DNA from 2 places in the Lactiplantibacillus sp. 7.2.4 genome. Region 1 is predicted to be linked to the other one. Evidence: riboswitches for the same ligand, from Rfam matches in the RefSeq annotation. Region 1 holds a riboswitch; the other holds the start of a gene.
What was found. A riboswitch is a leader RNA that binds a small molecule or an ion and turns the genes downstream of it on or off. The one in region 1 is predicted to bind FMN.
Positions count from the first base shown of each region.

Region 2: linked by a shared signal. The riboswitch ahead of ribD (bifunctional diaminohydroxyphosphoribosylaminopyrimidine deaminase/5-amino-6-(5-phosphoribosylamino)uracil reductase RibD) and the one ahead of KGF70_RS06140 (ECF transporter S component) in region 1 are both predicted to bind FMN.

Region 1 covers NZ_JAGYGS010000012.1:32,833-48,201, forward strand. Annotated here, with positions in the region: gene KGF70_RS06085 (CCA tRNA nucleotidyltransferase) at 1-1,220, opposite strand, end outside; gene dapB (4-hydroxy-tetrahydrodipicolinate reductase) at 1,217-2,002, opposite strand; gene KGF70_RS06095 (Cof-type HAD-IIB family hydrolase) at 2,548-3,345, opposite strand; gene KGF70_RS06100 (lipopolysaccharide assembly protein LapB) at 3,462-4,730, opposite strand; gene KGF70_RS06105 (HU family DNA-binding protein) at 4,937-5,212, opposite strand; gene der (ribosome biogenesis GTPase Der) at 5,463-6,773, opposite strand; gene rpsA (30S ribosomal protein S1) at 6,911-8,197, opposite strand; gene cmk ((d)CMP kinase) at 8,287-8,973, opposite strand; gene KGF70_RS06125 (LysM domain-containing protein) at 9,010-9,642, opposite strand; gene KGF70_RS06130 (ATP-dependent DNA helicase RecQ) at 9,704-11,143, opposite strand; gene KGF70_RS06135 (helix-turn-helix domain-containing protein) at 11,130-12,173, opposite strand; gene KGF70_RS06140 (ECF transporter S component) at 13,559-14,143, opposite strand; FMN riboswitch at 14,267-14,388, opposite strand; gene KGF70_RS06145 (pseudouridine synthase) at 14,443-15,159, opposite strand; gene scpB (SMC-Scp complex subunit ScpB) at 15,159-15,369, opposite strand, start outside.
Region 2 covers NZ_JAGYGS010000042.1:3,713-19,081, reverse strand. Annotated here, with positions in the region: gene KGF70_RS11935 (flavocytochrome c) at 1-1,371, shown strand, start outside; gene KGF70_RS11930 (hypothetical protein) at 1,464-1,853, shown strand; gene KGF70_RS17330 (hypothetical protein) at 1,850-2,023, shown strand; gene KGF70_RS11925 (glycosyltransferase family 2 protein) at 2,595-3,590, shown strand; gene KGF70_RS11920 (hypothetical protein) at 3,587-5,638, shown strand; gene KGF70_RS17640 (hypothetical protein) at 5,999-6,127, shown strand; gene KGF70_RS11915 (YfhO family protein) at 6,799-9,378, opposite strand; FMN riboswitch at 9,597-9,729, shown strand; gene ribD (bifunctional diaminohydroxyphosphoribosylaminopyrimidine deaminase/5-amino-6-(5-phosphoribosylamino)uracil reductase RibD) at 9,882-10,949, shown strand; gene KGF70_RS11905 (riboflavin synthase) at 10,950-11,552, shown strand; gene ribA (GTP cyclohydrolase II) at 11,554-12,765, shown strand; gene ribH (6,7-dimethyl-8-ribityllumazine synthase) at 12,765-13,232, shown strand; gene KGF70_RS11890 (ABC transporter permease) at 13,404-15,269, opposite strand; gene KGF70_RS11885 (ABC transporter permease) at 15,286-15,369, opposite strand, start outside.

The DNA.
Region 1 (15,369 bases):
TGGTTTTTTGAATCCGCTACCATCCGTGCAAAATCAAGCAAAGCGTCTTGCTGATTTTCAACTTTTCCAGTGATGACGGCCTGCAAACAAGCAGCCAAAATCGACCCCATCATCGGTCCCGGTGTCACCAACTTCGCTTTCAACAAATCGCCGCCATTAACTGCTAATTCATGCTTATCATGAATCGGTAGACTGGCATACGATTGGGCTAACTGAGCTTGATCCTGACCGAAGCCTAATATCGTTGCCACCTGATTGGCCGTTGTTAGCGCGTCTAAGCCAGTGTAGAAGTTTTCCTCGGACGTTAGTCGACCAGATCGTTCTAAGGCGTTGAGCGCGTTGACAGCGGCTGTGACGTGGCTGATCAACTCATTGCTCGTCTTCCAAGTCTTTAATAAGTGGCGAATCGCAGCGGCATCGCGCAGCTGCATTTGCCAACTCAACAAGGTCCAGACGCTCTCAATCGTCGATAAGTGCCAATCTGGTAGCGCTAGTAGTTGTTGTAGCATCGGCTTTTGGGCCGCCATCATTGGCATGTACTGGTATAATCCGGTCGTCAGCAAGCTTTTCAACCCGGCATCGGGATGCTGTCCCATTAGTAACTTCTCCCATTCCACACGGGTCCGTTCAACGGCAATCTTTGTGAGTAAGGCCGCATTATCGGTGATTGCTTGTTGCGTTTGGGGCTCGATGGCAAAATCCAGCTGGCTAGCAAAGCGGACCGCCCGCATCATCCGCAACGCGTCTTCATGAAAGCGTTCTTCCGCGACACCCACGGCCCGCAGCACGCCACGTTTTAAGTCAGCCAAGCCATCGAATAAGTCGATCACTTCACCCTTGGCCGTCATCGCCAGCGCGTTGATCGTAAAATCACGGCGCTTCAGGTCTTCTTTTAGTGAACGCACAAACGTCACTTGGTCCGGACGCCGAAAATCCTGGTAGCCCGACTCAGTTCGAAACGTGGTCGTCTCATAGCCGTTACCATGGTCTAAAATCATGACGGTCCCGTGCTCAATACCGGTATCGACGGTGCGCTTAAACAGTTGTTTGACCTCGGCTGGAAAAGCACTAGTCGCAATATCGACGTCATGCAGTGGCTTGCCGAGAATCGTATCGCGGACACAGCCACCAACAAAGTACGCTTCAAAACCAGCCGCTTCGATCGTTTCAATGATTGGTTTGGCCGCTTGAAACGCCGCTGGTAATTGCGTCAAAATCATAGTAAGTGCTCCAAACCAACGAAGAGTTCGTGGTACTGGTTGACCTTTTCAACCGCAACTTTGACCCCGGTCATAAATGAGATCCGGTCAAAGGAATCTTGGCGAATCGTCAAGCCTTCACCTGGGCCACCAAACATCACTTCTTCGTGCGCAACGAGTCCTGGTAACCGAACAGCGTGAATCCGCATGCCTTCGTATTCCGCACCACGCGCCCCTGGTAACGTTTCAGTGGCGTCAGGATTGCCTTGTTGTTTAGGCTGACGCACTTCCGCGATCTTCTTGGCCGTACTGATGGCCGTTCCACTTGGGGAATCGATTTTGTCATCATGGTGCATTTCAATGATTTCAACATCTGGGAAGTACTTGGCCGCTTGTTGGGCAAATTGCATCAATAAGACGGCACTGATGCCGAAGTTGGGTGCAATCAAACCGCCGACTTGTTTTTCCTTAGCCAATTTTTGTAGGTCTGCGACTTGTTCGTCGGTCATCCCGGTTGTCCCAATCACTGGTGAAATACCATGATTGAGCGCAAACTTGGCATTTTCATAGACCGCAGTTGGAATCGTAAAGTCGATCCACACCGTTGCATCGGTCTTGATTTGGTCTAAGTCATGAAAAGCTGGGACGTCTTGGCTCTTAAAACGGTCATCTTCATTTAAATTTTGGTCCTTACTGCGGGCGTCATAGACCCCAACCAATTCAAAATCAGGATTATCGATCACCATTTGTGCAGCAGTACTACCCATCCGACCCTTGTAGCCGGCAACAATTACTTTTACCACAATAAATTCCTCCTCAAGATTAAACTACCTGACACGGTGGCTGGTTGCTCAAGCGCCGCAAATACTAGTTACTCGCCACCTGAGCTATTTTGGCGTGCCAATCAAGTCAAGTGGCACCTTCACCACTCACGCATCCGCCACCGCGTATACCCTTATATTTTAGCAGACTATCACGCAATTAGGCAGTAGAATTGTCTATCACTCGCGAGAACGTCGACTTGTATTCCACTTGCGCCCTGAAATCGCCTCACTAGAAATCAAAAAAACAGTGGTGACCTAGTCATCATTTGACCGGATCATCACTGTTAAATAGGATTTATTGGACTAGTATTGCCTTGTTAACCATGTGGACGTCGCACTGAGTCTGCAGTGTGTTGGTTTTGTAAGCCGAAGTCAGTCCTTGACAATTGCACGAGCGCCAAACGACATCGGGGCCAGCTGCATTTCCGGACGCCTTCGAAGCGCAAAATTCAAAACTTATCTGAGTCGGCAACGATTTCGCACGGTTTAGCCGCAATAAAACAAGCATCTAAAAGCCGCATTGTTTAAATCAACGTATCGATCGCCGCTAAGACGCCATCATGATTATTGTCATGGGGCGTCAAATAGGTCGCCGTTCGCTTGACCGGTGCAATCGCGTTCTGCATAGCAAAGCTGTAATCGGCTTCGTGCAACATTTCTAGGTCGTTCCCATTGTCGCCGAAAGCGGCCGTCTGGCTGGCGTTGATGTGCCAGTGTGACTGCAAATACGCGAGTCCGGTCGCTTTATTGACATGTGGTGGGATGACATCTAGCCCGTTACCACCACTGACCGTCGCTCGCAGTCGGCCCGCAAACTGGCGATTAATCAGATCAGCGTGAGCGTTGGCATCCGTATCTTGCCAGCTAAACGTCGCCTTATAAATATGGTCGTCAATCGTCATCAAGGATGGCACGACCCGCAACCGACTCAGATAATAGCGCATCAGTGGGCTATCATCCTGTGGTCGAATATAGGCGGCTTGTTTGCCAGAAACTGAGATCTCAGCTCCCGCTAACGCCGGTTCAGTGGCGACAAAGGTCAACAATTCTTGATACAGTGGCAAGTCAATCAGACTTTCAGCCAGGACCTTGCCGTGATTGTCGATCACCAGGCCCCCATTTTCGGCAACGTAGGTCAGCTCGCCGTGAATGCCATCAAAAACGTCGATACAGTGCTGTAATTGGTTTCCGCTGGCCACAACAAAGTGTTGACCCTGCGCGTTCATCTGGTCTAACTGAGCTTGAAAACGCGGATGGTCAAACTGGTGGTCGTCTCTTAAAAATGTCCCGTCTAAATCCGTGGCAATGATGGCTACTTTCACGATAATTGGCTCCTCACTTAACTTAATCTAAACGAATCAGTCATCGGTTCATTGAACGCAACCGACGAAGGCATTCGTAACTAAGTTCATTCTACCAAAAATGAAAGTGTTTTCAACTAGTAACCCTGGTCTTCGTAATCTTCTAACATCGCGACCATTTCACCATCGTCTGGTTCGATCACCAAGTAATTGCGTAAGGCGGCCACCGCAGAATCCGCCATCCCAGCTTCACGGAAGAAGTAAATGGCAGGTTTGAGGAAGTCCTTGTTATGTTCGAAGAAGGGATAAGCTGCCTCGTAGTTATCCTTGGCCGCTTGGAAGTTGTCTAATCGATCATTTGAAATCGCCAAGTTCCAGTAGAACTGCGGGTCAAACTCATCGCTTTGGAGATATTGATCCAATAAATCGACGTTGTCTTGATACCGTTCGCGTTGAACGAGCAAGTTAGAGAGCTCCAAAACGGTCGTCAAATTGTCAGGGTCAATACTCAAGCCTTCGCGCAGGTACTTTTCAGCCAGCTCCTGATCGTCCAATTTCAGGGCTAAGCGGGCCGTTTGCAAGTACAACTGCTCATTGTACTGGTCTACCGCTAACCCTTCTTGTAGCGTCAATAACGCCTTATCAAGCTGATGCAGCTGTTCTTGAGCTTGCGCTAAGTAAGGATACAGTGACGCGTACTGGTCGTCAGATTCCCGTAACTTATTAAAAATATCGATGGCTTTTTGCGGTTCGCCCAGCTGCAGGTAGGTAAAGCCCAGTTCAAACTGACTGTCTGGTGTTAACTTGGCCGGTTTGATCTGTTCAAGGTAGCCGACCGCTTGTTCAAAACGCCCGGACTCCGCGTAGGATACCCCCAGACGTTCAACCAGATTGACTTTGGAGATTTCCAACTCACCCTGCTTGATCAAATCCAAGTAAAAACGGATCGCCTGGCGGTAGTTGCGAATCAAGAAGTAAAATTCGGCTAACGCAAATTCCACGATGGGTTCATCTGGTGCCAATTCGTAGGCTTCCTTCAACTTTTGCTCACTGACTTCGAACAACTCTTGCGTTTGATACAAGTCAGCTTCCACCAGTAGTGCTTGCACATAGGCTGGTGAATCCGGCTTGACTTGGTGCAAAAAATCCAGCGCCGTGTCCGTATCATCTTCATCAATCGCAATGTCTGCAAGACTAGTTCGCAAGTCATCTTCATCGGGATACTTAGCGAGCAGCTTTTTGTAAGTGCGTTCAGCTTGCTTCAAAAAGCCCAGTCCGTATAATTCTTCAGCCAAACTGTACAGTGTGTCATCGTCGTCTTTGCGCAGTGCCCAAGCAAAATGTTTCTTGGCTGTGTCGATTTGCCCGTTCGATAGTGCTGCGAGCATTTTTTCTGAATAACTCATTACACCCGTCCTTTGTACTAGTGCGGCCGCATCCAACGGCCCACTAGTCACTCAATTTTATTTAGGCGAACGTCGGTCTCATTAATTTCGACCACCCGTTCTGTCGATTTACCTGACATATAATCATAACGCAGACGACACCAAAAAAGCCAGTATAACGGTCGCTATACTGACTTTTCCGGTTGCATTTCAATTAATGATCTGCATTATTTAACTGCATCCTTTAAAGCTTTACCTGGCTTAAATGCAGGTACTTTGCTTGCAGGAATTTGGATTTCGTCACCAGTTTGTGGGTTACGGCCCTTACGAGCAGCACGTTCACGTACTTCGAAGTTACCAAATCCGATCAGTTGAACTTTTTCGCCCTTTGCAAGGGTTTCTTGGATTGATGCAAAGACTGCGTCAACTGCAGCAGTTGCGTCTTTCTTCGTTAAGTTAGTTGCCGCAGCAACGTTGTTAACTAATTCAGCTTTGTTTGCCATGTTTGATTCACCTCCCCGTTACAGAGTGAAGGATCACCGCGCTTTTTAACACGGTTGATCCAGATGATCATTTTTGAGTGGTCCAAAAATGAGAGAAACGATAACAAGCATCATTTCTTCATCAAAGATAGCATAGGAATGCCTTAATAGCAAGCTTTTTTAGCGTTTTCAGCTAAAATATCGCAAAAAAGTGATATTTATTTACATCAATCTCAAAATGTGCTAAAATGCCGACCTTATGCGCTTTTGACTACTTACGCCGTCGTTCGATCATATGGATTGGCGTTCCGGTAAAATCAAACGCATTTCGAATCTGATTTTCCAAGAAACGTTCATACGAAAAGTGCATCATATCAGGGTCATTGACGAAGACCACGAAGGTTGGTGGTTGAATCGCCACTTGAGTCGCATAGTAGACCCGGAGCCGCTTACCGTTATCACTTGGCGTTGGATTCATCGCAATCGCATCCATGATGACATCATTTAAGACGGATGATTGAATCCGACGCATATGGTTCGTATTGACCTTCTTAATCAGTGCTGGCAGTTGAGCCAAACGCTGATTAGTCTTGGCTGACACGAAGATGATTGGCGCGTAACTCAGATAAACGAACTGATCACGAATATAAGCTTCAAACTCTTGCATCGTGTGATTGTCTTTTTTGACCGTATCCCACTTGTTGACCACGATCACGATGGCTTTACCCGCTTCATGGGCGTAGCCAGCAACCCGCTTATCTTGTTCACGGATGCCTTCTTCACCATTAATGACGAATAGAGCCACGTCACTATTATCAATCGCCTTTAGCGCCCGCATGACGCTATAACGCTCGGTATTTTCGTAGACCTTACCCTTTTTACGAATTCCGGCCGTATCGACCATCACGAAGCGGTCGCCGTCTTCATCCGTAAACGCCGTATCAATGGCATCGCGGGTCGTCCCGGCAACATCTGAGACGATTACCCGTTCTTCACCCAACAACGCGTTGACAATCGAAGACTTACCCACGTTGGGGCGGCCAATCAGACTGAACCGAATCGTGCCAGGTTCATCTTCACCGCTCTTTTCAGGGAAGTTCTTGATGACGGCATCTAACAAGTCACCTAAGCCAAGACCGTGCGCCCCAGAGATTGGGTACGGGTCGCCAAATCCGAGTGAGTAAAAGTCATAGACTTCACTCCGTAATTCGGGATTATCGACCTTATTGACGGCTAAGACGACTGGTTTGTTAGAGCGATACAAAATCTGGGCCACGTGCTCATCGGCATCCGTGACACCTTCTTTGATGCTGACCAAGTAAATAATGACGTCAGCTTCGTCAATCGCGATTTCCGCTTGTTGTGTGATTTGCTTAATAAACGGGGCATCGTCAATATCGATCCCACCCGTGTCGATCAAACTGAAATCTTGCCCAAGCCATTCACTATTGGCATAAATACGGTCACGAGTAACCCCGGGCGTATCTTCGACGATTGAGATTCGATCACCAGCAATACGGTTAAAAATGGTCGACTTACCCACGTTAGGGCGACCAACAATTGCGACAACTGGTTTTGCCATGGTATTAATTCCTCCTTTGCCCTCGCAGCCGTCAAGGACGGTACGAGTCATCAATTAACTGGAACGTCCCAATTAATCTGTTCCTAAAAAAATATCCTTCAAGGCAAGCTTGAAGGGTATTTTTAACCAATCAATGATTAGTTTTCATCATTGTTGTTTTCAGCGTTCTTCAATTCGTCACCAATCAAATCACCTAAAGTAAATCCAGTTGATTCTTCTGGAGCATTAGCCGTTGAACGTTCGCTAGCAGTCCGGTTGTCGCGGTTGTTGTTGCGACGACGGTTGTTGTTACGACGTTCTGGTTGGCTTTCGTTATCATCGTCAGCAGTTTGTGGCTTTTCTTCCAAAGCTTTAATTGATAAAGCTAACCGCTTTTCGTCTGGACGAACGTCTAAGACCTTAACTTTGATTTCTTGACCAACTTTAAGCACGTCATTAGGCGTTGCAATGTGTTGGTGTGAAATTTGTGAAATATGAACTAACCCTTCAACACCAGGGAAGACTTCCACAAAGGCACCAAAACTCGTCAAACGCTTAACTTTACCGTCAAGTACGGCACCTTGAGGGGCTTTTTCTTCAATGCCATCCCAAGGTTCTGGTAAAGTAGCTTTGATTGAAAGTGAAACCCGTTCGCGGTCAGCGTCAACAGATAAGATCTTAACCTTAACTTCTTGACCAACTTTCAAAACGTCAGCAGGCTTTTCAACCCGTTCGTATGAAATTTCTGAAACGTGAACTAACCCATCAATGCCACCAAGGTCAACGAAAGCACCGAAGTTCGTCAAACGAGCCACTTTACCTTCGACAACATCGCCAGCTTGTAAAGTCTTCAAAGCTTCTTCACGTTGTGCTTCACGTTGCTTTTCAACAACTGCACGGTGTGATAAGATCAAGCGATTTTCGCTAGGTTCAATTTCAATAATCTTAAGTTCAAGTTCTTGGCCTTTGTAGGCATTTAAATCTTCAACGTAATGATCATCAATCATTGAGGCAGGGATGAAGCCACGAACACCAGCGTCAACGACTAACCCGCCCTTAACAACTTGTGTTACCGGAGCTTTAATCGTATGACCTGCTTCGTATTCTTTTTCAACGTCGTCCCAAACTTTGCGAGCTTCTAACCGACGATGTGACAGTAAGTAACTACCGTTTTCCTTGTCGCTGCCAATCCGAGAAATGACAACCAAGTCTAAAACATCACCGACTTTAGCGGCTTCGTTGACATCGTCAACCCGTTGTGTTGAGAGTTCCTTCAATGGAACGACCCCTTCAACACCGGTACCTTGGATACCAACAATTACTTGTTTGTCGTCGTCGATTGCTAAGACTTCACCCTTAACAACGTCACCGACGTTTACTTCTTCGACGCTGTTTAAAGCGTCTAAAAGTTCATTTTTCTCTTGGCTATTTTCGTTTTCACTCATGCAAATTTCCTCCTGTCAACAATAACTCTAACCTATATCATAGCTGAAAATGCAATGAAAAGCTAGCTAAAAGCATTAAGTTAATGCAATTAGATTGTTGAACTTTGTTTTTTTGTAATAATTTCAGCAATTGCAGCGACCACTTCGTCAATCGACATCGGGGTCGTATCAACTAATGTGGCATCCGCTGCTTGCGTTAATGGTGACACTTTACGCGTTGAATCTTTATGGTCGCGCAATTCGATTTCAGCTTGTAGCTGATCCAAGGGCGTGTCGATTCCCTTTTTGATGTTTTCCGCGTACCGGCGTTTGGCCCGCTCAGCGGCAGAAGCCACCAAGAAGATTTTGACTTCGGCATTCGGTAACACGGTCGTCCCGATATCTCGACCATCCATCACGATACCACCGGCCGTTGCCATTTCCCGTTGTTGGTCGGTCAAAATGGTCCGAACTTGTGGCAAAGCGGCAATCGTCGACACGTTGTTCGTGACGTCTGGCTGCCGAATCGCTGACGTAATATCTTCCTGGTTGGCAAAGACCAGCTGGTCCGGTTCGCCAGGTTTGAAACTAATCTTGAGCGTCTTCATCGCCGCGATGACCGCAGTCTCGTCGGTCAAATCCACGTCGTGTTGCATGGCCCAATAAGTGACCGCCCGATACATGGCACCAGTATCGACATAAATATAGCCAAACCGCTTCGCAACGAGTTTGGCTACGGTGCTTTTACCAGCTGAAGCTGGACCGTCGATGGCCACTTGTAGTGCTTGCTTAGCCATTAAACTAACTCCTCACAATCTCAAAAAAATCGTGTATTAACGGACACGTAGCCGTTGTCCCGCTGAAAGCGTCGAGTCAGATGACAACCCGTTAAGTTCTAACAGTTTATCCACTGAAATTCCGGCATTCGTCGCGACTCGGTAGACCCCTTGACCAGCCTCTACCGTAACGTACTTAGTGCCTGAAGATGATTCTGAGGAGCTACTACTGCTACTAGCACTACTTTCGTCAGTACTCGCCGATGATTCGGAGCTGGTGGCTGACTCACTGGCAGCTTTTGAACTGGCCGCCTTCGAACTAGCTAAAGCTAAACTACTGCTTTTAGCAGCGGCTTTTTTAGACGATGCGGCCGCTTTTTTCTTGCTAGCAGCAACTGAAGATTTACTGTCAGCAGCACTGGCCGATGACTTTTTCGAGCTCGAACTAGCAACTTGTTCGGTCTGTTGCGGATTATTAAGCGAATTCTTTTTCACCAAGAAGTAGCCAATTGGTGCCAAAGCGAGCAACAGGATCAAAACGACTAATACCGTCGTTAAAGTCGAGTTACTACTGTCTTGTTTTCGTTTTTGAGTTCGCGATAAATTGCCCGAGTCATCCCGATCGTCTTCAAAAGTTTTGTCCCAAGGCTTGTCAGCTTGGGATTTATCATTATCATTTTTTTGACTCATAGGGTGTTCCTCCTCAAAAAACTTTCAACCAATATTGTAACATAACCCAGAATTGATTTCTTTAAGAATTTGGTAAAAACAATTGGGCTAAGCGCTGCTCCCACGTGACAACTGTCGGACTTATACTGGGTTTCACCGCGGTCAATCCTAGTTCGTCTAGTGGGAGCGGCTCACCTGCTAACTGGCAACAACGGCCCGTATGCGGCGGTTCAGCCTCGTCAAAATAAGCTAACATGACGGCACGATGACAAGTCGTCGTTTGAACATATCGCATCAAGTCGCGTAGCTCGTGTTCCTTGGCCGCCTGACGTGCCGCAAAAATTTCGGCGACCTCGGCCGGCGAAACCGCCTGTTGCCAGTAGGCCTCCAGCACCCGACTGCGATCATCAGTGACCGGTTGGCCAGCCTGATGACGTGCAAAATCTTGTTGGACTTCGTTAGGCGTTGCAGCAGTCAATTCGTTTAAATTCCGAACGAGGTTTTCATCACCAGGTGCATACAGCATCACGGCTAACGCTTGTTGACCATCCCGCCCAGCGCGCCCAATTTCTTGAACATAATCCGCTAAGGTGGTCGGTAAGTGGTAATGAATGACCAACCGAATATCGGCCTTATTGATCCCCATTCCAAAAGCGGATGTCGCACAAATGACATCCAACTGGTCGGCCATAAACTGTTGCTGAATCTTAAAGCGATCCTCTGCCGCTAGTCCCGCATGATAAGCCGCCACGCGCAGTTCGGTCGTTGTCCGCAACCATTCAGCAATCAGATCCGTTTGGCGTTTGGACGTAAAATACACGATTGCTGGCCCCCGACTACTCGTGACGAGGTGCTGGAGTGTCGCGCGTTTATCAACCTCATCATTGACCGCTTCCACGGCCAGATAAATATTAGGTCGATTGACCGAATACAACACTTGTTGCGCATCAGTCGCATTCAGCTGCGTCAAAATATCTTGGCGAACCTGCGGCGTAGCAGTCGCGGTTAACATCAAAGTACGCGGCGTCCCTAACTGTTGGCGAATCGGGCCGAGTCGTCGATAATCCGGGCGGAAATCTGGACCCCAAGTCGAAATACAGTGAGCTTCATCAATCACTAATAACGCAATCGTCAATTTTGCCAAGGCGTCTTGAACCACGGTCTGTTGCAACATTTCCGGCGAAATAAAGAGAAACTTTACTTGGTTCAAATTGGCTAACAACTGTTGGCGCGCACTGAAATCCAGCTGTGAGGTTAAGGCGGCCACCTGCTTTTCACCCTGGTAATTTAAGCGGGCGACTTGGTCTTGCATCAGTGAAATCAGGGGCGACACCACCACGACGATGCCTGGCACCACCGTACCGACCAACTGATAAATCAAGGATTTCCCAGTTCCCGTCGGTAAAACAGCCAGGACATCTTGCCCTGCTAGCAAATCCTGAATAACCGCCAATTGTCCCGGGCGAAACTCATCGAAGCCATATTTAGTTTTTAACAGTTGATACAATTCAGCTTCCGACATGGTGACACCTCATAATTTGAAATAACCGAAATTCAAAGAAGTCCAATTCCGGTAACGCAGCCTGCGCATCTTGAAACGACCAACTGGCAATCTCTGGTTGACCTGCAAAGCACCGCGTTAACGTCTCAATGACCTGAGCATCTAGCACCGTCGTAAACGGAAAACTGGGCAACCAAATAGCGACTTCCAACAAGTGTTCACGGACCGTACTCAATTTCAACTTACGAGCAGTGGCAATTTTGGTCAAGGCGTGTGTCTGCGTAAACGCTTGATAGGTTTGCTGGGCACTTTTGCTGACCGGGCTCGACTGAACGAGCGGCGCTAATAATGGCCACAACGGGTCATCGGGATGGGCTTGTAGCCACCGTACCCACTGACAACTCACATCTGTCCGCATCAAGCCAGTCTCAAGCGGCTGTCGATGCAGCATCATGGCTAACTGGTCATTGGTCCGTCCCGGTGCCTGATACCCCGTCAAACTGTCAACAAACACCGTCGCCAATTCATCGGTCGGGACAATCGTCAAAAAAGCGGTCAACGCCGCATGAACGCGGTCACCCAAATCAGTCGTCGACTGTTGTCGCAACCACCGTTTGACCAGCGCTTGAATGCTGGGATCCGTCGTGGTCGGATAGTAGCGACGCTCATGATGGACCAACTCGGAAGTCACTTGTAGCGCCAGCTGACTAACTTGCTGAAAACGGCGCACATCGACCGTCTGAAATCGGCTGAAGGCTTGTGGCAAGTAGCGGTGTTCCTGAATGGCTACCCACCGCGCCTGTCCTGCCGCAGTCAACTGCCAACTGCCCGCTTCCGGACTAATTAGCAATCTGTTCTCTTCCAGAACCGCAGTCGCCGCCATAAAATCTTCGAGGGGGACCCCGTGCCAGCTATCTAGCAAATCTAAACAGCCCGCGGTCAAACCAGCAAACAACGTTGAAACCGTGCGGCGTCCGCGTAAGACATTGAACATGCCTTTGGCGCGGCGTGGCGTCGTCCCAAATAAGAGCAGCACATAATCCGTAAACACCGTGGCACCTCCTTCCTGAATTAACTAGTCGTTGGTATCTAAGCACAACGACTTTTATGTAGATTCGAATTGAACTTGCCTTGATTACAGTAACACAGCGACTTATTTCAAGCCGAAAAAATTCACTAGATTGATGAGTACACGTTATATTAGTCACACCTTGTGCTAGTTAATTTGTCCTGAATCATGATTAAAACTTGCCATTTGTTTGGCTTACTGTTCGTCTGCCGGCGCGCTCCATATTCCGACTTCCGGGACCGGCTGACAATTGCTGGAACGTAAGCCGACATCGATTTGAACTCACGCAGAAGTTCACTGCGCAATTTCAAATACGAGTCTTATTCTAAGCCGGAAGAAGACCACTTCCAGATAAGAATAATTTGGCTACTGAGCATTGTCCGCCGGCCCCTCCAGTCGGGAAGCCGCTCGAATGGCAGATGAACGACCACCTATCTGGGTACAACTGACCACTGAACGTTAGAAGACAGGTCCTTCGAGCAAACTTAAAATCTATCTTGATGATGCTTGTGGTATTTTAGCACTGAGAAGCTTACCGAATATGATTCACTAATTTCAATGGCAACTAGTGCTGAATTTAGTCGGTAAAATTATCTTTGCGTAGAATTCAAAATTTTGCTATCTCAAACGACCAGTGTAGATTCTGACAAGTTGAGTAAAGTTACTTTTCTGAGACCTTGAAACATGAGTCGAAAAAATTAGTGGTTGTTAGAAACTAGTTCGACAGTTGACTATCAAAATTTCCATGTACCAAGGAATCAACGACTAATTCCACAAAAAGCTAGGTCCGCACATGTCTGCCTTTAGAATAAGATCCCGGCTGGAAGGTATTCGGGGCAAGGCCCAGTGCTTCTTAGAGTGTGAGGTTCAGACGGTTTGGGACAGAGGATTAGCCTAGCTAGAGCGTTAAGCAACGCATTTCCGCTTGGCGTTCTGGCGTAGCTAACCGGAAGTCCCAGTCTGACCCGAACATGTTTCGGCAATATCGCGGGCAACGTGAAAGACCAGTATTTAAGACGTGAACTGTCGGCTTAAATCTGCGTCCACCACGTTACGGCCATTGACCAGAATGCCTGGAAGCCGACCTAGGACGATCCTACCACTGCAAGTTTACGGTAATTCGCACTGTTTCCAGCGGGTCTCAGCTGGTAGCCTTTGAACTTAGAATTGGCACGATTTAATCATCTTTAAAGCTAAATAACAGCTAGCACAACGCAGGCGCATTCACAACATAAATTTGAACGCAGATATCAACTCAATTCAAAAAAACGCAATGCTTTAAGAATAGCACGCTCGGCGGTCAAAAAAAAGCAGTCACCATGCAATTACGCAATTGATGACTGCTCACGTTTTTCACGTGTTATTTTTTAAACGCGACTTGTCAATTGATTATGCGTTCCCAACCACTTTGCTAAGCGGTTGTAGACTAACCAGAAGACGTTGCCGACCAATAAGCCCTTGATCAAGTTGAATGGGACAACGGCCACTAAGACGATCGTATTCAACGACATGCTTAGCTTCATGCCCATCACTTGTAAGTAAAATGGCAGTACGAACGTCAAGTTGGCTAACGATTCAATGACCGTTAGTCCGATCGTCGCGACGCAAATCGCCAGTGGCATCCGCCACTTTGGATTGCCGCGATAATAGCGCAGCACAGCGGCAAAGGCTAAAATCAGAATAGCCGTACCTAAGAAGCTGGCCAACGAACCAATTAAGTTATAAACTGCAAAGCCGACCATGGCTGAGTGCAGTAATAACTTGATGATGGTGATGACAAACGCACCGCCGACGCCGAATAGAAATAGACCAATCAAAATCGGAATATCCGAAAAATCAATCTTCATCCATGGCGCAACCGGCAAAATCGGAAACTCCAGTAACATTAAAATATACGCAATGGCACCGAGTAAGGCTATGCCCACTAGTCGGTGTAACGTTGTATGTTGCATAACGCACCCTCCTATGGGTCATCTTCAATGAACCGCATTACCATTTGTTCAACTAAAAAAATCCGCTCCGATCACACTAACTGTCATCCGGGGCGGACTTACTTGCAACGCTTGGCAAATAAGCTCGATCTTCTTTATACCAGACTTTACTGTCGACTTTGGAATTGCACCAAATCACTATGCACACGCATAGGTCGCGGGTTATTACCGCCGGTCGGGAATTGCACCCTGCCCTGAAGATGAACCAATATTTATTTTTACAAGTTCATTGTAATGGCTTCCGTTCAAAAATGCAAGCGTTATCGTTCACCTTTTAACTTACTAATTTCAATCGGCTTCAATTTACGATATTCGCCGGGTTGTAAACTTTGTAAATCTAGAACCCCATACCGTTCACGTTTCAGCTTTGTCACTGGATGACCGACTGCTGCCAACATTTTCTTTACTTGGTGATTGTGGCCTTCGTGAATCGTCAGCTGAACCAACGCGTTATTTTTCTTGTGATCACTATCTAACAAATTCGACTTAGCAGGCGCAGTCTTGCGACCATCGATTTCGACGCCGAGCCGTAATTGCTTCAAGTCGGCATTAGTCGGGACTCCTTCAACCTTCGCTAAATAAGTCTTTTTGACCTCGTATTTCGGATGGGTCAGCCGATTAGCTAGTGCGCCATCATTGGTCATAATGAGCAAGCCGGAAGTGTCATAGTCCAAACGTCCCACCGGATAGATCCGTTCAGGCACGTCCTCAAAGAAGTCCATGACCGTCTTACGGCCCTTTTCATCGTGAACCGTCGTGACGACGCCCCGCGGCTTGTAAAATAAGTAATACACAAGTTTTTCAGCGTTCAACGGCACACCGTCAACTTCGACGTGGTCATGTGGTTCGACCTTAACGCCCAACGTTGTCACGGTCTTGCCGTTGACTTTCACGTGACCAGAAGTAATCAAGACTTCGGACTTCCGTCGCGACGTAATGCCGGCTTCTGCCATCACTTTTTGTAATCGTTCTGCCATTAGTTTTCCTCACGATTTCCTTTTAGTTTATCCTGAAATGCATTCAAAAATAGATCGGTTTCTGGAGCGGGATGTTCAGCATCACTCAGCGCCGCCAAATCGATGGCAGGTAAATCGTCGAGTGATTTCAAGCCGAAGTAATCCAAAAACAGTTCCGTGGTCCCATATAGAATCGGTCGCCCAGGTTCATTTAACCGCCCCGTCTCAGTC
Region 2 (15,369 bases), on a different contig from region 1:
TTTGCTGCTTTGCCAGGCGAAAAAAAGTCGCTACAAGAATTGACTGAATTGGATGAAGCCCAAATTGCGCCTGAATATCGGGCTGATTTCCGCACGCTCAAGCAACAAATCAAGACGTACTTAGCGGATAATGCCGACCAGACGGGGACCTTGTTTGATTCCACACTGCTACACCGCATTCAGACTTACCTGGGTGGGAAGCGGACCGATTTGAATGGCCAACAAATTTATGGTCAGTATGATTTGGTCAAAGAATTGACTGATAATGCACTGGATTCGGTCAAATGGCTCAAGTCAATCGGCGTCAAATTTGATGAAACGCAGGTCACAATGCCGGTCGGTGCGATCTGGCGGCGTGGTCATAAACCGATGGGCGACCTCGGTTTTGCCTATATTCAAACCTTGAAAGATTTCGTTGAAAAACAAGGTGGGACGATCATGACGGAAACGCCCGTTCAGAAACTGTTAGTGACGGATGGTCAAGTCCGCGGGGTCGTTGCGACCAACGCTGACCACGAACAGGTCATCGTGCATGCGGATGCGGTGATTCTCGCTTCAGGTGGTTTTGCGGCCAATACTAAAATGTTACAAAAGTACAATACCTACTGGACGGCCATCGACGATGATGTCAAAACGACCAATTCGCCAGCCATGACCGGTGACGGGATTCGTTTAGGGACGAGCGTTGGTGCGGACCTGGTCGGCATGGGCTTTTCACAAATGATGCCCGTTTCTGACCCGAATACCGGTGAACTGTTCACCGGACTGCAAGTGCCACCGGCTAACTTTGTGATGGTCAATCAACAAGGTAAACGATTCGTGAATGAATACGGTAGTCGTGATGAATTGACGCAAGCCGCCATCGATAACGGGAGCTTGTTCTACTTGATTGCGGATGAGGCTATTAAGAAGACTGCTTACAACACGAGTCAGGCCAAGATTGACCAACAAGTTGCCGACGGGACGCTATTCCGGGCAAACACGTTGGCTGAACTGGCTGAACAGATTAAGGTTGACCCTGATGTGTTAACGAAGACGATCAGCGATTACAACCATTATGTTGATGCGGGTTCGGATCCAGAGTTCCACAAGACTGCTTTTGATTTGAAAGTGGAGGTTGCGCCATTCTATGCGACCCCACGGAAGCCAGCGACGCATCATACGATGGGTGGCTTGAAGATTGATACCGGCGCACACGTCCTTGATCACCAGGGTCAACCAATCGATGGGTTATACGCAGCCGGTGAAGTTGCCGGTGGGATTCACGCTGGTAACCGCTTGGGTGGTAATTCACTTAGCGATATCTTTACATTCGGTCGAATCGCGGCAGCAAATGCACTCGCTGACCACGAGACTGCAGTGACGGAATAGTTGAGTTTTACCCGCGCATGGAATCACCTGCAACAACGGCCAGGCTGTATAATCGACCTAGAAGTACCGAATTGAACGGGGGAGATTATCACATGCAAAAACCAATGCCAGTTGCGGTCACAAATATCGCCGGCAATATTACCCATCAGCCAGCCTACATGACGATCGTGTTAAATGACCATAAATATTCTACTGCGCGTAAGAAGACGCCTTTTATCCTCAAGGCGTTAAACGAAGGCGCGGCTGCACACGGGCGCTTGACGATCACGCCGAGTCGGCTGAGTTTGGCAGACGAACGTGGCCAGGTGTTTCAGACACTTGCACCGACGTCAGCTGCGATTACGGACGTCCAACTAGGGCTATACCGGTCAATCGTGCGGCAGTTAGGTAACGGCGTGCGGATGAAGGCCCGTTATACATTGGCGGTGACGCTGATGACACCCAGCGCTAGCTATCAATTGTTAAACACTGATCTGGAGTGATTGAACCACTGATTGCGTGGATTAAAGACTATCAACTCCACTTAACTGATTCGTTACAATTAGCCACCAGTGATTTAGACTGGCTGAACTTGACGACCGCCCAGTTTGAAGCCTTGACGAAGGGCACCAAGTACTTCACCTGGCAACAGACGATTGGTGCGCATTGGTAAATCATCAAAAGAACTGAAGATATGGCGCTTACTTGCAGATTGAATTGCAAGTAAGCGCCATTTTTTGTTCAAAATGCGCCAGATGAGTCCCGTTAGTAACCATGCAAAATTGGTAGATTTAGTTCTTAGTGAGCCACTATGTTCGGATAATTTGTTAATGTACGGCCTGAAAATTGCTGGTTTATTTGAATTACCGATTGGATATTGGTACCATCAATCTGAACTATCGGCCGTGAATGGTAGTCAGCATTATCAGCAGGTCAATCTCATTTTTGATGGCGTGAATTCATACTCAAAATTCGCATGATTAATAGCGATGACAGTCAACACGGTGGTAGCTAGAAGAATCGTTCGTGGTTGTTAAATCTGATACCAGACCGGTTGCCGGGCGAGTATCATCAATGAAGTCAGTGTATTTGGGGATACACAAATAATCAGTCACCTGGGTTCAAATACGGTGTCCTCGAGTTTGTGAAATCGGTGGGAGCTAGTGTCGATTGCGAGGATGTCGTTGCTGAATATTTGATTAGTGATGTTATAAAATAAGCAAAGTAATATTGGGGGAATTAGCATGCGAAGTCCACGGTTAACGATTATTGTGCCTTGTTACAATGAGGAAGCAGTTTTGCCCAAATCAGCGCACGTTTTGGCAGAGATTCTGATGGGGTTGATTCAGCATAAACAAGTCAATTCAGAAAGTAAATTGCTGTTTGTAGATGATGGCAGTCAGGATGCAACTTGGGCCTTGGTCAAAGAACTCGAAACGCAATTACCAGTCGTGACCGGTATCAAGTTCAGTCGTAATTTTGGTCATCAGAATGCGTTGATGGCCGGGATGAAAACGGCCTGTCCAACTTCTGATATGATGATTACCATCGATGCGGACCTCCAAGATGATCCGCAAGTGATTCCGGAAATGGTCGCGCGGTTTCATGCTGGTAGCGATGTCGTCTTAGGCGTTCGCAATGATCGCAGTAGTGATTCTCATTTCAAGCGGTGGACGGCTGAACGCTTTTACGGTTTGATGAATCGCATCGGTGTCCAGTTGGTGCACGACCACGCCGATTTCCGCTTATTGAGTCAGCGGGCAGTGCGGGCGCTGCTTAGCTATCAGGAGACCAACTTGTTTTTACGCGGCATCGTGCCACAACTCGGGTTCCCGACGACTAAACTTTATTATCGCCGGCGCCCACGGTTTGCGGGGGTTTCTAAGTATCCACTGCGCAAAATGCTGTCGTTTGCGTTTGACGGTATCACGTCGTTTTCCATCGCGCCCATCAAGGTGATTTTGATGCTAGGCGTGTTAATTAGCGGCGGTAGCTTACTGATGATGGTGTATGCGGTTATTCAAGGCTTGCTGGGAACGGCCATTAGCGGCTGGTCCTCACTGATGACGAGTTTATGGTTTTTAGGCGGCATGCAATTAATTGGGATCAGTGTGGTTGGGGAATATGTCGGCAAAATTTTTGCGGAGGTCAAACATCGTCCGCGGTATATTATTGAGACCGATGATTATACCGTCACCCAACAGCCAGCATTGCTCGATTCACAGCGGGTGCACGTATGAAAGGCATCGTTAAAGGTATCAACTGGCTCGCAGCTGCGGTGTTAGTCGTTGCAATTGGCTTGGCGTGGTTACAACCGATTCGTTTCTTCGGTAACCCGGACTGGGCTTCGCCACTGGTGCAATTGGCGTTAGTTCTCGGCTTGCTCGTATGCCTAAATGCGGGCCGGCAACTCGTTCGTCAATTGTCAGCGAAACAGTACCACTGGTTGGTGCTAGGCGCGATTGGTTTCGTGGTGGTCGTTCAGGGCTGGCTGGCGGTTAACTTTGTGGATGTGGCGCGGGCGGATGCCTTCTATGTTCGCCGGCAGGCACTTGTTCTCGCTAGTGGCGGCCATCAGTGGCAACACTATTTTATGATTTATCCGAATAACGTTAATATGACGCTACTAGAAGCGGCGGTGCTCAAACCACTGCTGCATTTGACACAGACGCCCTGGGTCCTCATGAATACCTTGCGCTTTTTATGGGCCGATACGGCACTGGTGAGTGGCTTGTACTTGTTCAAACAGTGGCGATACTGGCAACCGGGCGCGCTTGGCTTGGTCGGCTTATGGCTAGTGAGCGTTCCAGTGGCCGCATACGGGTTGTTTGCTTACACCGACGTGCTCGTGTTACCACTAATGCTTGACAGTTTGGCTTTACTAACACTTAGTCAACAGGTCGGCGGGTGGCGGCGCGGGGGTCTCTGGTTGATTGATGGCCTGCTGGTAGCGGCCGGTGTGTTGCTGAAAACTAACCTGATTGTGTTGTGGTTTGCACTCGTCATGATTGGTGGGATTGTATGGCGGCAGCGGCGGTGGTCTGGTCGACAATTATTTGGTTGGCTGATGAGTCTTGCGGTGACGTTGCTATTAATGGTGGCAGTGATGCAACAAGCCCAACATCAGGCTGGCTATCAACGGCAGCCTAATGCAGCACTACCAGCCACGAGTTGGATCGCCATGAGTTTAAATCCGAAGAGTGATGGCCAGTACCGCCATGATGACTTTGCCTTAGTGAATCAACAACCGACTGCTAAGGCTAAGCAACAGCAGGCCCAGCAAATGATTCAGCAGCGGCTGCAACACATGGGCGCAACTGGGACATTCGTTCATTTGCTGAAAAAGCTGCGAGTGTTTTGGGCGACTGGCGACTTTGATAGCTTTAAACTGACGACGCAGTGGATTCGCGCGCCCCGTTGGTATTGGAATCATCAGCGGCAATGTCAATTTTGGTTGGTATTGATGACTCAGACGATTTATTTAGTAATGTTAGTGCAAGCCATTGTGGCATTGTTGCAACGGCGCGACTGGCCCGTGACGTTTCTGGCGTTGACCATTCTGGGGCTGACGATTTTTCACGTTGGCTTTTGGGAAGTCGAAGGACGCTATGCGTTGCCACTATTGCCGGGTCTGATGCTACTAAGTCTGATGGGTGGTCGCGAAATTTCCAACTGGCAGTTTTCAGTGTCGATGCGTCATCGGTTAAGGTGGTTGACGGCAACGCTTGCTGCAGTCAGTCTAATCAGCTTGTGGCAAACCAGTCAGTCGACACGAGTCAACGATGTCTTGCGCGGGAGTCAAGGCAATGGAACCTACATGGTCACAATGAAGCAGGCGATTCGACCCCATCAAGTGCTTAAGTCTGCACTTCAAGCCAGTGGCCCGAGTAATACCATTCAATTGCAGCCTGACAAGTCGCAACAGCCGGTGACCATTACTTTGGCGAAGGGCAAGCGGACGATTAAACGCTGGACTGGAACGCCTAATCAATTAAAAAATTTAGTGTACCCGGTGACGGCTGCCGGCCAGTTACAGTTGACGATCAAAAACCAGGGCAAGCGCGCCGTTCGGTATGGCGTCGTAACCGCCAATTACAGCCCACTTACTGGCCAAGTGACAGCCGAATCTAAACAGTACTTGCAATATGACGTTAAGAAACACTATCAGCAGCCAGCAACACTAACGACTGGTAAGGCCTGCCTGGTGGTAATTGCCATTGCCTGGGCCGCCACTAGTTGGTCAATTGAGTATTTATCTACGAACAAGCAAAAATTTGCACGTGAGTAATTGCAGCGGTTTTATCGTTACTGATTAGCTAAGTTGATAGCAAGCCTGGCCGATGAACAAAAACGCCTGTCTGATAGGCCTAAGTATTCGTTACGCGTTGTGCTAGTTAATCTGTCATGAATCATGATTAAATCGTGCCAGTTGGTGGATTCCTGTTCGTCCGCCGATGCGCGCCCTAGTCCGACTTCCGGGGCCGGCTGACAACGCTGGAACAGGGCGGACATCGATTTGAACTCACGCAGAAAATCACTGCGCAATTTCAAATACGAGTCTTCTTCTAGCCCGGGAAGGCCACCCGGACAAGAAGAATTTCACCCTTGAGCATTGTCAGCCGGCCCCTACAGTCGGGAACCCACTCGAATGGCAGATGAACGGCCACCTATCTGGGTACAACTGACCACTGAATATTTAGTGATTGGCTCCTCAGACAGCGGCTCAACGGGTATCGATGATGACTCACAGTATTTAGTTACTGAGAAGATTACCTGAATATAAATCACTCATCCCCATGCCACAAATTTCAATGGCAACTGGTCTTGAAATTTATCGATGACACTTCCGTTGTTTAAAATACAAGACTTTGTTATCTGGGATAGCTAGTAAAAATTCTGACAGGTTCAGTGAAGACGCTTGTCCGAAACATTAAATTACGGGGAAGGAAGTTTAGCAATCGTTAGAAACCAGACTGCCAGTTGAATATCAAAATTCCCGTGTATCAAGGGATCAACAACTAGTCCAACAAAAAGTTGGGCCCACACATGTCTGCCTTTCGAATACCATCCCCGGCTGGAAGGTGTTTCTGACAATGCTCAGCGATGAAATTCCACTTAGCAAGCGTTTTTGGCTTGGTTAGTGGAAGACCAGCATTTAAGACGTGGGTTGTCGGCTTAAATCTGTGTCCATCGCGTTCCAGCGTTGTCAGAAATGCCTGGAAGCCGGAATAGGACGCAACTACAACAGAAAGTTTACGGTAACTCGCACTTTTTCCAGCGGGTCTCAGCTGGCAGCTCTTGAACTGAGAAAATAGCATGATTTAATCATCTTTAGTGCTAAAGAATAGCAGCACAACGCGTGTTCATGCGACAACTTCATAAACACAGTAAACGACCGCACTGCCGATGGTTCATCATTAGCAATGCGGTCGTTTCAATCGTCCATCTTTAATGAGTGATGTCACGTAATCGGCGCCGATTCCAAATTGTCCAGCTTAGAAAGCTAAGCCCGCTAAGCAGTGAAATCAAAGTCCCTAGTTTTAGCCCAGGAACATGATAAATCAGACGGATGTGGTTGTGGCCGGCATGAATTGGAACCGCCAGCATGCCGCCGATGATGGTGCGTGTTCGAACTTTAGTGCCATTAACGGTCGCCGCCCAACCTTGATCGGCCGGAATCGCAATGTAGCACCACCGTTGTTGGCGGGTTGCCGTGACGGGGCCACTGACAATGGTGTGCAGGCCAGCGACGTGATAAGTTGGGACGAAGCGACTGGCACGAAGTCGATGCTTGATTGAATTAAACTTGGCCTGATCGAGACTAGCGAGGTGGACGTGAGTACCAAGGCTAGCGCTTGTACGTTTGACAGTCAGGGTGACGAGGCTACCCTTGTCGAAGTAGCCTAAGGAACGCAACACGATATCCCCATTGGCGTTGAACTTTGTCGGAACCAGGTGGCCGTTAACGCGCATAGTCGTGAATTTCGACTGACCTAACGTATCGTTGTAGTACAGATAACCAGTCCGGGTCACGCGGAGCTTAATCGTATGGCGGTAAGGAAAGGTCGGTGCCGTGGCATCATAACTGACGTGATCAGCCAGCCGAACAGCTTGGCCAAAGTAGGCTGTGGCGCTAGGTTGCAGGCTTTGCAAGATACGCTCTTGATTGATAAGCGCACTGTTTTGCCGCAGTTTAACCTGTGTGAAGGCGTTCGGTACTGCAAAGCCTAAGCTGTTTTGACTACGCGAGTTGATGGTTGCTTGGCCAACGGCGTTGAGCTGGACGTCGTATTTGATTGCCAGTAATAAATCAGTCACGGGGTTCAGACCTTCAGAACTGACACGGCGAGCGTTTTTAGAAAATAATCCCAGCGATTTCAACATCAGGCGGGTTTGGTTGGCAAACGTCGAACTGTAGTAGCTGATGTCGTGAAAGTTGAATAACAGTGGATCGTTGTAATTACGGTAATGGCTACTGGCATTATAGGCTTGGTTGATGAGTGTATTGCGACTTTCAACGCGGTAGAGTTGGCCATCCGGGTCGCTGACTGAGCGCATCTGCCGGTCTTCAATGCGATAGGCTGCCACGTATTTGGTCTGATTGCCGAACGGACTATGGGCCATCATTAACTTGCTATTGAGGCCCAGTTCTAGTGCCGTGATTCCAGTGAGACCTAGTACCTGCCAACGCTTGGCCGTCAAAAATAGACAGCTGGCAGTTAAGATGACCGCAGCTAAGCTCAAGAGTAAGGTGCTAGTTGCCAGCGGATGATGCGTGCCGCGTTGGCCCCACCAGCCTAAAATCAAGGCCACCATCAGTCCGATCGGCAATCCCCATTTCCAGACAGGTGTGACCTGACGGGGACCGGCTTGCCAGGCCTCACAAGCAATTAAGATGAGCGCAAAGCTGAAGAAGAAGGCGTTCCGGTATGGAAAGCCGGCGGGCGTTTGAAACATGTGCCAGATTGTATCGAGTGTCCGAATTGCCATGCTTAAAAATAAGGCCAGTAACAGACCAAAACCATGCCATTTGTGCGCTCGCGATAGTTGCGGGTGGACGAAGAAGCACCCTGCGAGCAGTAAAACTAGCGTGCTAGTGAACACTGTTGGTGCGTGGGCCAGGCGCGTGGTGAAATTAGCGGCGCCAATCCCGAATTGACTGAGCATTTTCCAGCTGACTTGCAAAACCGGCAAGTAACTGGAAGGTTTGACCGCCGTTTTGGCCGTTGTCAACATGCCCAGCCCAGTCGGAATGAGCAGGAACATCGTACTCAAGCCACACAACAGGGTCGTCAAGATAAAATGCCAAATCAAGGTCGACTGAGTGCGAATCGTCTGCCAGATGCACTCACCGGCTGGTTTAGTTTCAAACAATTGATAAATGAAGTAGTAACCGACGAACAGGCCGGTCATATAACCTAAATAATAATTGGTGACGATGCTGAGCCAGAACCAACCGAAGAATTGTCCGCCGTGTCCGGTCGCAATCAAGCGGTCCAGTCCCATAATGACCAGTGGTAGCCAGATCAAGGCGTCTAACCACATCACCGTGAAATAATTGAGTGCGACGAATCCGCAGCAGCTAAAGGCGGTTCCAAAAATGGCCGTGGACCAGTGCCGTGTATTGAAATGTGTTTGCAAAAACCAGGTCATACTGATGCCAATCGCACCGATTTTAACGATGATGAGCAAACTCAAAGCGGTCGGTAAATGGGCCGCTGGAAAAAATAAAATCAATAAGTTGAAGGGGCTTAATAAATAATACGCGATATTTGGTAAGGCGTTACCACCGATTGACTGTGAAAATGAATAGGCTTGAAAAGAATGTGCAAGAATTGCATGACGATAGGCGGTGAAAAACGATAAGTATTGACCGCCCATATCACTTATCAGCAAATTATGGTTGCCAAAGGGCGTAATGTGGTAGTACCCAAAGACGACCCCAATAATCATCATGGATAGCAGCCCTGAAAAGATGGCGACTGGCCACCGACTAGTTTGGCGATTGTGCATTTTTGGTTGTCCCATTTAACCCAACTCCGATACTAGAAATATCATCAGACTAACATTCAATAGTCTCAATTTTACATAAAAAATCGTAAAAAAATTCTGAAAATAGTTATACTTTATAAGCAAGTATCGATAAATTTATTGAAAGTTTAACACAGCAGTCGGTGGGTCGAAATCAAAGTGACGATTTGACAATTTGTTCAGAAAGTGTTTTTATAAAAAGTGAAAACTGAATACGATTTCTTCGGGGCAGGGTGCAATTCCCGACCGACGGTAACAACGTATGTTGAAGTCCGTGACCCGCGTGCGCGCGGTGGACCCAGTGCAAGTCTGGGACCGACAGTATAGTCTGGATGGGAGAAGAAAAATGGCTTAATTTTACTAGGCAGTAGTAGCTATTCATGACCTTCATTAAGGTTTATTTAGCTGGACCCTACTGGTGAAATCTATTTAGCGAACACTCACACCCGATTATCGAATTTTGATAGTCGGGTGTTTTATATTCTATCGGAGGTGAGGCAATGTTAACTGATTGGATGCAACTCGCCATCACTCAGGTGAAAAAGGCGGGAGTTGCGACTTATCAAAATCCGCAAGTTGGTGCGGTACTAGTCAAGGATGGCCAAGTCTTAGCACAAGGCTATCATCATTATTTTGGTGGTGACCACGCTGAAGTTGACGTTTTACGGCAAGTGACATCGGAACAGGCGAAGAATGCGACACTGGTGGTCACGCTTGAACCTTGTTCGCATTATGGCAAGACCCCGCCGTGCTGTGAGCGCATCGTTCAAGCTGGAATTTGTAAAGTGGTGATTGGTCAGTTGGACCCACATCCAGTTGTCGGTGGCAAGGGCCGTCAGTATTTGTTGGATCATGACGTGGCGGTCGTCACGGGTTGTCTGGCTAAGGAAGTACGAGCGTTGAATCCGCACTACAATCATTTTTATACGCATCAGCGGCCGTGGGTGACGCTCAAGACTGCGATGAGTCTGGATGGTAAGACCAATGCCACTGGTGACGCGCGGACGTTGATTTCTAATCAGGCCAGTTATGCCGACAGTCAACGGTTGCGTTCGCAATTTCAAGCACTTTTGATTGGTGAACGCACTCTGACGATCGATGATCCGCAACTGACCGTCCGTTTACTCGCGATGGCCCATCCGCCAGTTCGACTGATCGTACTGAATACCAGTGCCGTGGCGCGTGAGCGGCGAATACTACGGGAAACTACTGGTGAGACTTGGCTTTTGTGTCGCCAGGCGAGTGCCAGTGATACGTCATTACAAGCGTTACCAAATGTGGAAGTACGAATTGGTGATTGGACACCGGCGGCCATCAGCGAATTATGCGTTCAACAAGGATGGCAGTCGTTATTGGTCGAAGGTGGTGCGCACCTGCAAGCGGATTTCGTTGCAGCGAATTTGATTGATGAATGGGTCAGCTATATCGCACCCACAATAATTGGCGGTGCCGGTTTGCCAGCAGTAATGGGAGCGGTACCAAGCGAACAGCTGGCGTTTGAGCAACCGACATTGAAGTGGTTGGGAACAGATTTGCGGCTACGGGCCGTACGAAAGGGAGTCGAGTAAATGTTTTCAGGAATTGTACAAGCCAAAGGTCGCGTCAGCCAGTGCCAGCGTGACGCATTAGAGATGACGCTCACGATTACTGCGCCGACAATCGTGACACCCACACTTAAAATTGGAGACAGTGTGGCGGTCAACGGGATTTGTTTGACGGTAACGGCGCTACAGCCGGATGCATTCAGCGTTGCGGTCATGCCCGAAACAACGCGCCGGACGAATCTGGGCCAGATGAGCGTGGGGTCACAAGTTAATTTGGAACGGGCACTGCAAGTCAATGGCCGCCTGGACGGACACATTGTTCAGGGGCATGTCGACTATTGTGGTCAGGTTCAGGAGCTGGTGCCAGATGAACACGCGTTACGATTATTGATTAGCTTGCCAGTGGATTATCAAGCGTTGGTCGTTCCTAAGGGCTCGATTGCGGTTGATGGCGTGAGCTTGACCGTTGTAGCCGTGACTGCATCGACCTTTGAAGTTGATCTGATTCCACATTTGCAAGACGTCACGACCCTCAGCGCGTTACAGATTGGCGAGACGGTGAATGTGGAGACCGATATTTTGGGCAAATACTTAGCCCGGCAAGTTGTTTTAGAAGGGAGCCATTAACATGGATACGATGACAAAAGTTGAACAAGCCTTGGCCGCATTAAAACGCGGTGATTTGATCATTGTCGCTGATGATGAAACGCGGGAAGCAGAGGGCGACATGGTCGGTTTGGCCGCCAAAGCCACTACTGCGACCGTTAATCGCATGATTACCTCAGCACGGGGGTTGTTGTGCGTCCCGGTAGCGCCAGCAATTGCGACCCGCTTGGGCTTAAAACCGATGACTGGCGAACGTGACGCATTTGGAACTGCCTTCACGGTCTCAACTGACCATCGAACGACAAGTACGGGAATCTCTGCTGCCGACCGTGCCAAGACGATTCAAGCGTTGGCCTCAACTGATAGTCAACCAACTGACTTTTATCATCCCGGCCATATTTTTCCATTGATTGCGCGGGCCGGTGGCTTACTAGAACGACGCGGTCATACGGAAGCTGCGGTGACGTTGGCCAAGCTGGCCGGTGGTTCGCCCGTTGCCTACATCTGTGAAGTGGTCAAGAAAAATGGCTTAATGGCGCGCCGGCGCGATTTGAAATCATTGGCGGAAGGACTGCAGATGCCAATGATTACAATTGAAGATTTATTACAATACGCCATCCAAACGGGTGCGGTCAAGCTGGACACAACGCCGACCGTTGATTTACCAACCCAGGACGGCGCGTTCAAATTAACGGGTTTCACGGTGCCGGGGCACACGGAATTACCGTTAGCACTACAAACCGGTGATATTAGTGGGGACGAACCCGTACTAGTGCGGTTGCATTCCGAGTGTTTTACGGGGGATGTCTTAGGGTCACAACGCTGTGACTGTGGCGCACAATTACACGCAGCCCTGCGTAAGATCAGTCAAGCTGAACGTGGCGTTTGTTTATACTTACGGCAGGAAGGTCGCGGCATTGGCTTGGCAAATAAAATTGCGGCCTACGCCTTGCAAGACCAAGGTGCGGATACCTATGATGCCAACGTCAAACTCGGTTTTAAACCGGATGAGCGCCGGTACGACATTGCCGCTGTCATGTTACGGCAACTTGGCGTGACTAAGGTGCGGTTACTCACAAATAATCCGGACAAGGTCAAGCAGCTGCAAGCATTAGGCATCGAAGTCGTCGAACGCGTGCCATTGGAAATTCCAGCCAATCAACACGATTATGCCTATCTCAAGACGAAGCGGGATCGTTTCCATCATGAACTCAAACTTACGGAGGTTAACTAATGACAACTTTTAAAGGACAAATCACAGGTCAAGGACTCAAAGTCGGCATCGTTGTCGCCCGGTTCAATGAATTCGTGACCAAACAACTGCTGGCTGGCGCACAAGAAAGCCTGCAACAACACGGGGTTAATGCGGATGATATTGATGTTGCCTGGGTGCCGGGGGCGTTTGAAATCCCACTGACCGTACAGAAAATGATTAACACCAAGCGCTACGATGGTGTGATTGCGTTAGGTGCTGTCATTCGCGGTGCGACCGCACACTTTGACTACGTTTGTAGCGGTGTGACCACCGGTGTCGCGTCCGTCAGCCTGGCCACCGACACGCCGGTGATGTTTGGCATATTGACCACTGACTCCATTGAACAGGCGATGGACCGCGCTGGTTTTAAGAGCGGCAACAAGGGGGCCGATTGCGCGGTCAGTTTATTGGAGACGATCGATGTGCAACGGGCGTTAACTGAGTAATTGGCGTGAAACGAAGCGTTGTGAATTCAAAACAGCGTGAACCGTTTAGACACGTGTATGTGTATCAAAAAACAGCTCGAAGCTAATTTGCATCACGGATGCAGTTGGCTTCGGGTTGTTTTTTATGCCTATTGATATGAAGCATTTCTGACAATACCGTTTTTCGGTAACTTACCGATAACGATGGATTTCATGCCGCGTCACTGGTCGTAGCTGGTTGCGTGTGACCCGGTAGAAGCCGGTCCGAATGCGTTGATGGTAGGCCCGCTTAACGCCGCGTGTGAAAGAACGGTCGTATTTAGGGATGACGACGTACTCATACTGACGCAAGGATTTGCGAAATCGTTGAGGCGATTTACTGAAGTGCGCCTGACCACTGGCATTATTGGTGAAGAAATAATAGTTTGCCAGATAGCCCGCATAATAAGTGGTCACTTCAACTTGTTGCGGGTCGACGATCAAAATTTTGGCGTTGTTCAGTTTGGTCCACGGTTGCGTCACTTGACTGAGCTTGACCGGCAGTGAGCGGCGGTTATAGTGATTCGTAAACGTCGTGCCGTTGATTTCAGAGTACATCATGATGATTGCAAAAAACATCACCAAGAAGGTTGCAATTTGGTAGCCGTTCTTGGTCCAAATCGAACGAAAAGTCCGGGGACTGCGCTCGGCTAGATTCTGTTCATAGAACGTTTTGTCAATGACACGGACGAGGGCCACCATGCCGATGAACAAATTCAACACTACGACGGTCGACATGTACCGTTCAAAGCCATCGAGTGTAATGGCTTCAGCGTATGGCATCGATAAGACATACATACCGAGTAAACTACCGTAATAGATAAGCGTAATTAGGTCAAGCAGGCCTAAAAGTTTTAGCAGCGAATTCGGATGATGGCACACAAATTTAATAATGGCCCAGGCCGCAATCAAACCGAGGTTGATCACCAGGAAGCCTTGAGTGGATAACGACTGCCAACTAAAAATTTGATTTAAAAATGCTTGTCCAATTTTGATTAAACCGGTGACGCCTTCACGAGCAAACTGGTTTTGATAGGCTGCCGCACTGATTTCGTGTTTCGAAGTGGTAAAGGTCAGGTGAACATGAATTTCCCACCAAATAAACGGTAGCGCCGCAACCAGTAGTGTCCCCAATAGTCGTGCGGTGATCTTCAACGTTTGTCGGAATCGGTGGCCACGCACGCGGTGGTGAATCAGCGTGGCGAGATAGTCAATGACTAAAATGGCGACGAAAAATGCGGCCGAGTTTTTGATGAGTAGCAGGACGCCACAAAACAGGGCGACGTGTGCTGCTTGCATCTTGGGACGCGACTGGTAAACGAAGATGCCAACGATACCGGCAACGGTGATGATTGCGAGCACGTAATCAACCAAGAGATTATTGAGTCGAATGTTGATGTTAAAGACGTACGAAATTGCAATCGTCAGACAGAGTAACATTGAATTAAGACCGCGTGTTCGATCCCGGAGCGTTGCAAAAATAGTGTAGCTAGCCGCCCAAATCAAGATAAATTGTCCGACCAGCATTGCCCCTGCGCTGAATCCAGCAAACGTCACGAACTGTGTTAGAAATAGGGCGGTCGCGGGTGGATAGGAACTGAAGGAAATAATGGTATCGGTTGCGCCAGGTAAATGTCCGGTATACGTCATGAATTTAACCATCGTCGCCCAGTGTGAAAAATTATCATAATGAATGAGTGGGCTCTGACCAAGTACGATCGCCATCACGATTCCTAGGAAAATCATCCAAATGTCAAATAGATGTAGTCCGTCATAATGGATGCTAACTTTCCCGGTATAGCCGAGTACCAGGCGGGTGATGAGCAACACGACGCCCAAACTAGTCACAAGCCAAATTCCAGGTCTTAACAGATTGACCATTGCGAAACCATACAACAACATCATTTGAATCAGAATACCGGTAATCCACGTTAAATAGGGATTCACGTGGACTAGCCGGAGTGCGCTACTATAACCAATTAACGCCAGGGCGAAGAAGAGTCCCCCAATGATAGCCAAGTTGACCCCACCTTTCTTAATGCATCCGAATCAACCCGTGTTTTGTGACTTTAAACAGTCCCGTAACGACGTGTTGATGGAAGACTTTTTTGGTCAGTAC